One region of the Bacillus sp. M5A3_1b genome, then DNA from elsewhere that is predicted to be linked to it. Evidence: riboswitches for the same ligand, from Rfam matches in the RefSeq annotation. Region 1 holds a riboswitch; the other holds the start of a gene.
The links. A riboswitch is a leader RNA that binds a small molecule or an ion and turns the genes downstream of it on or off. The one in region 1 is predicted to bind preQ1.

Region 1 (5,996 bases):
TAAAAAACATGCGCTTTTTTTCACATGTTTAACATCGACATAAAGAGAAAATGATGAGATAATAAAAGAAAAGAAAATTCAGAATACTAAAGAGGTGTTTCTAATAAGGAGCACCTCTTTTCACCAACAAAAAGGGGGGAAAGAAGTATGCTTCAATCTAATATGGATGTGAGTTTAGAAAGTTTGGTGAACTCATTACAGTCTACTCGAAGCACGCTATTATCAGAAATTGAAATGTTAAATGATACAGAAGTGAATGTAAAGCCACGCCGTGATAAATGGAGTATTATTCAAATTTTGCATCACTTGCATTTAGTTGAACAATCAGTTACATCTGCCCTTGTATATGCTTTACAAAAAAATGAAAGAAACACGACTCCATTTAAAGACCTCCAACTTACGCTTGATCGCACACATAAACGAGAAGCTCCTCAGCAAATGGAACCAACAGAAACGTTAATGAAAAAACAGCAAGGAATTCAATTACTAGAACATTCACGACAAGAACTATTACACGCGCTTCATAGTGTGGTAGATGAAAAAGATTTATTTGAAAATGGATTAAAGCATCCTATTTTTAATGAGTTGAATTTGTATCAGTGGGTTCAATTTCTTGATTTGCATGAACAAAGACATCTTACGCAGTTAAAAGAGGCGAAACACGCAATTTTGCAACGATAATCAGAAGGAAGTGGGAGACCACTTCTTTTTTGATACGTGCATAGTTTTCTTTCTTATTTTGGAATACTACATGGAGAAAGAACAGAAGGAGTTGAAAAGTATGTCCAAGAAAAAGAAAGAAGAAGAGCGCGCGTGGAAAGCACGTAAAGAAAATCAAAAACCACATGGTAAAGTGAAAGCCTTTGCTGAATTAGTTGAAGGAACAGAAAAAACGTGATGATTATTTCATCACGTTTTTTGTATGAGTGGAAAAGTTAATAAGAAGGTTGTACCTGTACCTTTTTCGCTTATAATATCGATTTTTCCGTCCATAGCTTGAACAACACTGAACACGACCATCATTCCAAGACCAGTTCCTTTTTCTTTCGTTGAGTAGAAAGGAGAGCCAAGACGTTTCACTTGTTCGGTATCCATACCGATTCCTGTATCTTTTATATACAACTGAATATGCTTATGATCAGGAACTAATGTGAAATAAAGATCACCGCCTTTTGGCATGGCCTCAATGCAGTTTTTTAAAATATTTAACAAGCATTGATTTAGTTTTTGTTTTTCTCCCGCGATAAAAAAAGAAGTGCTTTGCTTTATATAATGTGTACGCACATTTGCTAAATTAGCAAGCGGTGTAATTAACGATAATGCATGTAGTAGTTCTTCTTCTAACTGTAATCTTTGTTCTTTTTCAATACTTGGTTTTGCAAAGGTTAAATAATCTGTAAGAACATGATTTGCTTGTTCGATTCCGTTGATGGCTATGTCGATATATAATTTTCGCTCTTGCTCAGTGCATGTATTTGACTGCAAGAGTTGTAAAAATCCTTTTGTTGAAGTTAATGGATTGCGAATCTCATGAGAGATGGACGCTGCCATTTCTCCAATTAAATGGAATTTTTCGGCATTCATAAGTTCGTTTTGAAGACGAACTTGCATTTGTAGTATGTGTAGCAAATATAAAATAAGGATTGTTCCAATTATTGTACATATTTCGTACACGATAATATGGGGTATGTAATCGGCGCTATTTGTAACCTCTGAGAGGAAAGAAGGTACCCAGCCCAAGCCAAATATGAGACTGTAAAAGATAGCGAGTGCTATTTTTATTCGATTAGAACTTCGGTTAAATAGTTTGTATGTTAATAGTAGAACAATAAACAGTAGAACCGAGGCGATAAGGGATGGAAAAACACCTATTCCCCCTAATAAGAAGCGGTATATGTTTAATACAGTTAAGATGGAAGCACCAGCAATAGGGCCCCCTGTTAATGTACCGACAATTAATACGATATGGCGCATATCAAATTGAAATCCATAATTTGTTTTTGCTCCGAAAGTAATACATAGTATGGTAGCGAGGCAACATAATGCAATAAATATAGCTGAATTTAATTTAGGAGAACGTTTCCCTTTTTGATTCCAAAATAAATGGTATACGAGCATTGTAACAAGGATGAATAATATATTTAGAAAGAGATAAATAATAAAGGGTTTCAGTGGGGTGCCTCCTCTCTTCTCACATTAAATTCATCATACTATAAAATGAAAGAAATGAAATGAAAAATAGCGGAAAAATCAGAAAATTTTTCTGGTAGTATACAATATGTTACAATAAGCTTTGTCAATGAAAGAAGGAATTCCGTGCATTGCACGGGAGAGGTTCGCGAACTCCCTCTATAAAAAACTATGGAAACAACAATATCTTTAGGTATTGTTTTGTTTTTTTATTGTGACAGTTCAAGAACGTTCTTTCTTCTTATTCGTAGTAGAGAAGGAGAATGAGTGAAATGAAAAAAGAAAAGGCAGTTGTTGTTTTTAGTGGAGGACAAGATAGTACGACATGCTTATTTTGGGCAATAGAGCAGTTTGCAGAAGTAGAAGCTGTAACGTTTAATTACAATCAACGTCATAAACTAGAAATTGAGTGTGCAGCGGAAATTGCGAAAGAGCTAGGAATTAAACATACGGTGCTAGATATGAGTCTATTAAATCAACTTGCTCCAAATGCGTTAACGAGAACGGATATGGAGATTACACATGAAGAAGGTGAATTGCCATCGACGTTTGTGGATGGACGAAATTTACTATTCCTATCATTTGCTGCTGTATTAGCAAAACAAGTTGGAGCACGTCATATTGTAACGGGTGTATGTGAAACTGATTTCAGTGGTTATCCAGATTGCCGTGACGTGTTTGTGAAATCGTTAAATGTTACTTTAAATTTATCCATGGATTATCCGTTCGTAATTCATACACCACTTATGTGGATTGATAAAGCGGAAACATGGAAATTATCAGATGAACTTGGAGCATTCGAGTTTGTTCGAGAAAAAACATTAACATGTTATAACGGAATCATTGGTGATGGTTGCGGTGAATGTCCAGCATGTCAGCTTCGTAAAGCAGGATTAGATACGTACCTACAAGAACGCGAAGGAGCAAATAACTAATGGATAATTTCTTTGGATTTCGCATCGTAGAAAATTTGCAAAAAATGGACAAGGATATTCAGCGTAAACAGCTCAAATATCATAATAAAAGAGTAATGGTCAGCAAGGAATTTACATTTGATGCAGCACACCATTTACACTGTTATGAGGGGAAATGTAAAAACTTACATGGTCACACATATAAAGTTGTATTTGGGATTAGTGGATATGTAAATGAAATAGGTCTTGCGATTGACTTTGGAGATATAAAAGAAATTTGGAAAAATGAAATAGAAATTTATTTAGACCATCGTTATTTAAACGAAACGTTACCAGCAATGAATACGACTGCTGAAAACATGGTCGTTTGGATTTATGAAAAGATGGCAGAAGCATTACTAAAAGATAATCGTGCGAACGAATATAAAGGAGCTCGTGTTGAATTTGTTCGTCTTTTTGAGACGCCAACTAGTTATGCGGAAGTAAGACGGGAGTGGATGCTCGATGAGTAAAATCCCTGTCTTAGAAATATTTGGTCCGACCATTCAAGGTGAAGGAATGGTTGTGGGACAAAAGACGATGTTTATCCGTACAGCTGGCTGTGATTATAGTTGCGCATGGTGTGATTCTGCTTTTACGTGGGATGGATCGGCTAAGGAACAAATTAGACAGATGACAGCAGAGGACGTTTGGAACGAGCTTGTAGAAATTGGTGGCGAAAATTTTTCTCATGTTACGATTTCAGGTGGAAATCCAGCATTGTTGAAAAATATTGAGTTTCTTCTTTCTATATTAAAAGAGAATGGAATGCGGACGGCAATCGAAACGCAAGGGAGTAAATGGCAAGATTGGTTACTTCAAATTGATGAGATAACGATTTCTCCAAAACCACCAAGTTCGACGATGAATACTGATTTTCAGAAGTTAGATGCTGTTATTCAGAAACTAGCAGGAAAAGATATTAGTTTAAAGGTAGTAGTATTTGACGATTATGACTTTGAGTATGCAGTTAAGATGCACGAACGTTATCCAGATGTTCCATTCTTCTTACAAGTAGGGAATGATGATACAAAAACTGTGGATGATGCGATGTTGATTAAAAAATTATTAGATAAATACGAGTGGCTTATTGAAAAAGCGGTTAACTGTAAAGAAATGAATAATGCAAAAGTATTGCCACAGCTTCATGCGTTAGTATGGGGAAATAAACGCGGAGTATAATGAGAAGGGATGTTTAAAATGGCAGGAAGATTAGATGAAGATTTAAAAGATGTAACTTTATTAGGAAATCAAAATACAAAATATTTATTTGAATATAGCCCAGAAATTTTAGAGGTATTTGATAACAATCATCCAAACCGTGATTATTTTGTAAAATTTAATTGCCCTGAATTTACAAGCTTATGTCCGAAAACAGGTCAACCAGATTTTGCAACAATTTATATTAGCTACATTCCAGAACAAAGAATGGTAGAGAGTAAATCTTTAAAGCTATATTTATTTAGTTTCCGCAATCATGGTGACTTCCACGAAGATTGCATGAACGTTATTATGAATGATTTAATTAAATTAATGGATCCGCGTTACATTGAGGTATGGGGGAAATTCACACCACGTGGAGGGATTTCAATTGATCCTTACTGCAACTACGGTCGCCCAGGCACGAAGTATGAACAAATGGCAGACTACCGTATGATGAACCATGATCTATATCCAGAAACAATTGATAATCGTTAATATATAATAGAAAGAAAGGATCTGTATAACATACAGATCCTTTCTTTCTATTATATTATGCATTTTGATTAATGACAGTATAGTTTTTATGACTTACAACTGTAAGAGGTTCCATATCTAGTTCTCTAAAATTTTCCATAATTGTTATATCTACAATAACGGAGTTTTGATTTACTTTTTGAACACGGCCTTGCATTCCACCTTTAAATTCAATGATATCTCCAGTTTCTGCGATCTGCATAAGCAACTCTCCTTGTTACAGTTTTCCAAAAAAAGAATAATTTTGGTTTTTTTTATTTCCTCTTATTTTGAACCATATTGTCTAGTTTGTAAATGTTTCCAAAGTAAAAATTCGAAAAATATTCACATTTTGTAAGAAAATATGCAAGAACTCCAAGTTATTAGAAAAAAAGAACGGTTTAAATGCGCGCATCTTTATATAGGGGTATAATGAAAAAATACAATAACCTACTAAAGTGGGAGAAATTAGAGGCGGTAAAATGATGTTTGAATTTGTGGGGAGTGTTATAGCATTAACTTTATTTGTATTTTCTTATATAAATTTAAAAAAGATTCGTCATCATGAAACGACTACATATTTTGATGGGATGGATGGTATACATGCTGGGGTCACACATGAGAGTGGTTGGGATATGTAAAGGTGTATAACTTTCTTTTTTTGCGTGGTATGATATTTAAAAATAGTACATAATAGAGTTCGTAAGTGATGAATGGAGAGTGGAAAGAATGAAGATTTCTTTTATTCGTCATGGCCGCTTAGATCGTACTATAGAACCAATGACGGTTACATCCTTTCACGAATGGATGAAAGGATATGACTTACATACTATAACAGAAAAAGCACCTATACCAATGGAAACAATGGAAACGGTTGAAGCAGCAAAGTTGATTGTAACGAGTAATCAAAGGTGTGCTATACAGTCAGCAGCTGAATTAATGAATTCTTTATCTTTTATGCAAAATTCTCTTTTTAGGGAAGCTGAAATTCCGACGAATTTTTATGCTCCAACATGGTTGAAATGTAAACTTAACGTATGGATGTTTATCGGGCGAACATTATGGATACTTGGTTACCATAAAGGTGTTGAGTCTTATAAGGAAGTAAGAGAGAGGGCAAGGCAAGCGGCTTACTTA
Region 2 (5,996 bases), 230 kb from region 1:
AAATATATTTTGCTTTGGAATAATATGTTCCACCGCAAACACTGTTACTTCTCCTCTTTGTACCTCTCCAATAATGAGCCCAAATATTTCATGATTTAGCGCAAACGTTGGTTGCTTTGTTTGCAGTAATCTTGCTGCATTATGAAATACCGCTTCATATAGTGGATTCCTATCAGTAATTTCTTTTCGGATTTTGGGTGCTAACGTAATAATAATTTCTTTTCCGTCAATAGTGGTTCGATACATAAAAATCTCCCCTTCAATCTTATGTGAACAACTGTAAAGCTTTGTATGCAAAATGGATAGAATATCCTACTAAAATAATACCGGCTCCCGCTGTTATATAGCCAAGTGCTTTTTGCTTTAATAAAGTTCTGCCAAAATGGACAGAAAAAGCAATATTTAAATTCCATAAAATAATGCCAACGATAATACAAAGACTGTATAAAAAGGCTTCTTGTTTCGTTACCTTCGTAAGCAATGAGCTAAGTGTACTTCCGTATATACCAAACCAAAAAACAAGGTTTAATGGATTGGATATCGCAATTAAAAAACCTGCCATAAACGATTGTTTAAGGCCACCTACCTCTTCCTTTTTATATTCCATATTCGAGTGGGAAATTCCTTGTTTTACACTTTGAAATCCTAAATAAAATAATAAGAAAAACCCTGTGCAATACATAAAAGCTTGTACATATGTATACATAAACACAGAAGATAAACCGAAATAAATGAGAAGCATAAACAAAATATCTGCAGTCATTCCACCAATTCCAACAACCCATGCATGCCAAAAACCTCGTTCAATTCCTCGTTTTAACATTTCAATATTAATCGGACCTACTGGCGCAGCTAATGAAATACCTAATACAATTTGTTGTATAATCGCTCCAAACATCGCTCTATCCTTTCTACTTCCTTTACTATTAAGTAATGATGTAATGATTAAAAATAGACTAGCTTTCATCAAAATATTTACTACTAAAATACCCTTTTTTATCCAAAATATGCAAAAGAGCCATCTGGATGATGGCTCTTACTTTTCTAACTTATGAAGAAAAGGACATTTTCCTTTTATCGGCTCTACATCGTCTCCTATGAAGTATTGTTTCCATTCGCGATGATCTGGATCACCATAATGACTAATGTTAGGGTGTTTCGGCAGCTGATCCCACTTTTCAACTCGATCTCGGACCGTTTGCCTTGAATATGCTCCTTTAGGGCGATCCCCTTCTAATCCATCAAAGATGGTACGCGGTTGAAATCCAATAACGAGAGAATTTCCTAAATGCCTAGTTTTTCGTTGTTTATAAGCTGGCGCATTTCCAAATGCGAATATCGGTTCACCACCAAATGAAAATTCCCATAAGTAATGGTCTGGGTCTTCAGGAATTTGCTTCGGCCATGTTTGGTCATCGTTTTCATGTAAATATTGTAGTACTTTCCAAAAGTAATCACGATAATATTCCAGTGATTGTTCCTCACATTCCGGTTCCACAAAAAGAAAGAATCCTCTTCTTACAATTGGGCGCTCTTTCATTAACTCTAAAAAAGATAACATTGTATGTGGCAAATGACTCCAATCAGTATGAGAGAGAAATGAATAACGAAGTTCATTCTTTTTCAAAGCTGTTAAGCCGAAATAACATGGGAAAGTTGGTTCTAGCACGACACTCGAAAAATTTTGAAATTCTTTTGCAACCCAATTTGGTATGTCAGTTCTCGTTCTCATTCCTTCATTATCTAATAAATAAGACTCATTCATTCTTTCTTTCACCTCATTATGTATAGCATTCAATTAAGAATATTACATACTCGGCCTGTCCTATACCTATTTAAAAATTCGGCTGAAAAATTATTTAAAAATACAAAAAAATAAAATCGCTTACTTGACTAATTTCTACCAATTCGTGTATATTTAAATTAATCATTTAGCAGAATATTCAAGATTATAGCATTTTTAGTTTATATTATCTTTCAAATGAATTTCACTAAATGAAAAAAAGCAAATGTTTTTAGGAGGAATTGTAACATGCAAGGAAAAGTAAAATGGTTTAACAACGAAAAAGGTTTTGGATTTATCGAAATGGAAGGCGCTGACGATGTATTCGTACATTTCTCTGCTATTCAAGGTGACGGCTACAAAGCTTTAGAAGAAGGTCAAGAAGTATCTTTCGATATCACTGAAGGAAACCGCGGACCTCAAGCTGCTAACGTAGTAAAACTTTAATCCAACATATAACAGGAGGTTACCTTACTTGGTAACCTCCTTTGTTATTCCTTTGTATATTTCCGTTTTACAGAGCAAAAACTATGTGAAATGCGCAATATACAAAGGAGGAAGTAATAATGGGATCAGAAGTAAATGATTTTGAAGAAGTGAAATTCCGTGTAGAAACAGCACAAAAAATGGTAGGATCAGCGACAATTTCAATGGATCCAGATACATTAGAGCATGCGACTACTGCTGTAGAAGCCGCTCGCTCTCAGCTTGAAATTATGAAATCTGTTGCGACAGATTTAGATGAGCCATTTTTAATGAATGAGGAAAAGAAATTAAGTAAATGCGAGCATCAACTAAACGAAGCAAGACACTAAAAAACATCCAGAGAATTTTCTCTGGATGTTTTTTCATGATAACTGTTCCCCATACTTTTTCAATGTTTCTCCAACTGTACATTGCCTAATACAAAATGAATGAGCGTAATACTTACTATTTGTCTTTCGATTATGTTCTCGCAAGAAACATCCTTCACAATACGTTTCTAATAAGTCATTTACCTCTGTAATGAGTTGCTTTTTATCCACCTTTGCACCTCTCTATTCGGTTATTTCTTTATGACTATCAATGACTGTTCCTTCTAATGCTTGCGTAGCTAATTGATGCGCTTCTTTATTTTGTTTTCTAGATATCGGCTCACATACAAGTTTTAATTTCATTTGCTTCGCTTTTTGTTCAATTTGATCTAAGTAATGATTTAAATGCTCATCATAACAAGGCCATTCTCCAGCCAATTGCTGCAGTACAACTTGAGAATCGCCGCGAAGTGTAACTGCTTCATACTTAATTCCGAATTCCTCGAGTATATTCATGCCATATAGTAATGATGCATATTCCGCTTCATTATTATCATATATACCTTCTATATATGCGTTACGGCGAATTCGGTATTTTGTATTTCCTTTTTTATAATATACACATATACCTACTCCAGCTTCTTTCGTCTGTACATCATAACCGCCATCAAAATAAACGAGGATTTCTTGGGGCTCTTCCTCCACTTGTTTACTCAGCTTTTTCATTTCCTTTAATGACCATTCTGCATCCATTTCATCATAAAATGATAGTTCTTTCACTCTTCCTGTTTTCTCGAAATCCTCTGCAAATTGCAATACATCTTCTATGTTCATATAATCTGTCGTTAATTCCGTCTGCAATCCGCTCTTTGTTTTATACAGCCAATGAATTTTATATTTCATACTAGATTCCCCTTATATAAGACTTCTTATATGTAGTCAGCTAATGAAAGCCTCACTTTATTTTATTATATTGTATCAAGAGTCACAGCATTATATTCAATATGATTACATACAAAAAGAGCTATCCCTATAGGAATAGCTCTTTCATCTATTGCATAAATCTTTCAAATTGTACTCGTTTATTAATCCAGTACATTACAGGCATACCAATTGCCATGACAACAAATTCACCGACGGCACATGTTAACCAAGTCAACATAAATGGTAAATCAAATGCAAGATGAAGTTCAATTGCAATCATAAACATTGTAATTGTAAAAATAACTGTATTAAAAATCATACGAGCCCAAACACCTTTAATAAATCGCATAGAAATAATCGTTGCAACTAATGCAAGAATAGATTGCCCTACTCCAAATACTAAATCGTAAGCGATCATGGGTGAGAAAAAGAGATTTGTTAAAAATACACCTAATACAATTCCGTAAATTGCTTTCTTATTAAATACAACAAGATGATTAAACATCTCTGAAATACGAAACTGTACACTCGTAAAGCCAAATGGCTGAATAAGCATAGAAACAGCAATATATAATGCCGCTAAAATACCATTACCGACTAATGTTCTTATATTCATGACAAAATCTCCTTAGTTTTTTTACGTGGGATGGTTTCGAACCACGTTATTCGTTTTTTAAGCAACAAGAATATATTCTACGCAATACACACTCTCTCGTCAATAGATTCCTATCATTAACTACCTTTTTTCTTTTAGACAACGTATAATAAAACATATGAAAGTTTTAGGAGGTTTCACTTCATGACAGCAACAATTCAAAATGAAAAAGTGATCGTTTCCATTTCTGACAAAGGTGCAGAATTACAAAGCGTTCGCTTAAAAGAAGATAACACTGAATACTTATGGCAAGGCGATTCTACTTATTGGGGGCGCCGCTCACCAATTTTATTCCCAATTGTCGGCCGATTAGTAGATAATACATACTACGTAGATGGTAAACCATATTCTTTAACACAGCACGGCTTTGCTCGTGATCTTACATTCTCTGTACAAGAACAAAGTGAAACGAAAATCACTTATATTGTAACTAGTAATGAAGAAACATTAAAAAAATACCCATACGAATTCGAATTACTCGTTTCTTATGAGCTAGACGGACAAATCGTTCATGTAACATATGAAGTAAATAACCCTACTTCAAAAGAGATGTTCTTCTCAATCGGAGCACATCCTGGTTTCAACTTCCCCTTATTAGAGGGCGAATCATTTACAGATTATCATTTATCATTTAATGGTTCTGAACGCTTAGAAACAAGCGTATTAGAAGGACCTTACCTTTCAAGTAAAAAACAATTAATCGCTGAAAATACGAATGAATTACCACTTACATACGATTTATTCAAAAATGATGCGCTTATTTTTGAAAATATGAATACGGATGAAATCTCTATTCGTTCTCATAAACATAATAAATTTGTAAAAGTAGAATTTGACGGATTCCCATTTGTCGGCGTATGGACACCAGGCGAAAACGCACCTTTCTTATGTATTGAACCTTGGTACGGGATTGCTGATGAAGTAAATCCAGCAAAAGATTTCAAGGAAAAAAAAGGAATTCAATCTTTACAAGCGAATGAAACATTTACATGTCGTTATAGTATTACAATCGGCTAAGTTACTCTATCCCCTACTTCAAAGAAACATATAAGTAGGGGATCATCTTATAATTTGGAGGTTTCTCACTTTGATTGAAGTATATATTGATGGTGCATCAAAAGGAAATCCTGGTCCTTCTGGTGCTGGAGTGTTTATTAAAGGGGTGCAACCAGCTGTACAATTATCATTGCCCCTTGGGACAATGTCCAATCATGAAGCAGAATACCACGCTTTACTTGTAGCATTAAAATATTGCACGGAGCATAATTATAACATTGTCTCTTTTCGTACAGATTCGCAACTTGTCGAGCGAGCTGTCGAAAAAGAATACGCAAAAAATAAAATGTTTGCACCACTATTAGAAGAAGCATTACAGTACATAAAAAGTTTCGATCTCTTTTTTATTAAGTGGATTCCAAGTAGTCAAAATAAAGTTGCTGATGAATTAGCTAGAAAAGCTATCTTACAAAATTAACGGGGGTATGAGTGTGAAAAAAGATTGGGTTGCTCCTCTTGCTTTATTATTTGTCTCTTTTATTTGGGGAGCTACATTTGTTGTCGTTCAAAATGCTATGTCTTTCGTTGGTCCATTTACTTTTAATGGTATTCGCTTTTTATTCGCTGGAATTATTTTATTATTCGTTCAAATGATTTTCTCAAAAAAATCTTCAAAACAAGATATAAAACAGAGTAGTCTCGCTGGATTAATCGTTGGATTTTTTTTATGCGTTGGCTATGTATTACAAACATTCGGCTTACTTTATACAACTTCTTCAAAAGCTGGTTTCTTAACAGGTCTTAGTATCGTTATGGTACCCATTTTGTCTTTTATCTTTTTAAA

Region 2: another riboswitch for preQ1. It lies ahead of ACLBWW_RS07085 (QueT transporter family protein); the one in region 1 lies ahead of queC (7-cyano-7-deazaguanine synthase QueC).

Annotation. Positions count from the first base shown of each region.
Region 1 covers NZ_JBKEZY010000002.1:399,710-405,705, reverse strand. The annotation lists gene ACLBWW_RS08350 (M3 family oligoendopeptidase) at 1-3, shown strand, start outside; gene ACLBWW_RS08345 (DinB family protein) at 148-681, shown strand; gene ACLBWW_RS08340 (DUF6254 family protein) at 782-898, shown strand; gene ACLBWW_RS08335 (ATP-binding protein) at 910-2,118, opposite strand; PreQ1 riboswitch class I at 2,326-2,369, shown strand; gene queC (7-cyano-7-deazaguanine synthase QueC) at 2,463-3,125, shown strand; gene queD (6-carboxytetrahydropterin synthase QueD) at 3,125-3,616, shown strand; gene queE (7-carboxy-7-deazaguanine synthase QueE) at 3,609-4,325, shown strand; gene queF (preQ(1) synthase) at 4,344-4,841, shown strand; gene ACLBWW_RS08310 (YkvS family protein) at 4,897-5,082, opposite strand; gene ACLBWW_RS08305 (hypothetical protein) at 5,345-5,500, shown strand; gene ACLBWW_RS08300 (hypothetical protein) at 5,589-5,996, shown strand, end outside.
Region 2 covers NZ_JBKEZY010000002.1:168,942-174,937, forward strand. The annotation lists gene ACLBWW_RS07050 (hypothetical protein) at 1-246, opposite strand, end outside; gene ACLBWW_RS07055 (LysE family transporter) at 266-898, opposite strand; gene ACLBWW_RS07060 (YqcI/YcgG family protein) at 1,037-1,765, opposite strand; gene cspB (cold shock-like protein CspB) at 2,033-2,230, shown strand; gene ACLBWW_RS07070 (DUF2564 family protein) at 2,350-2,598, shown strand; gene ACLBWW_RS07075 (zinc-finger domain-containing protein) at 2,632-2,808, opposite strand; gene ACLBWW_RS07080 (ribonuclease H family protein) at 2,821-3,480, opposite strand; gene ACLBWW_RS07085 (QueT transporter family protein) at 3,629-4,117, opposite strand; PreQ1 riboswitch class I at 4,124-4,168, opposite strand; gene ACLBWW_RS07090 (aldose 1-epimerase family protein) at 4,301-5,173, shown strand; gene ACLBWW_RS07095 (reverse transcriptase-like protein) at 5,244-5,630, shown strand; gene ACLBWW_RS07100 (DMT family transporter) at 5,644-5,996, shown strand, end outside.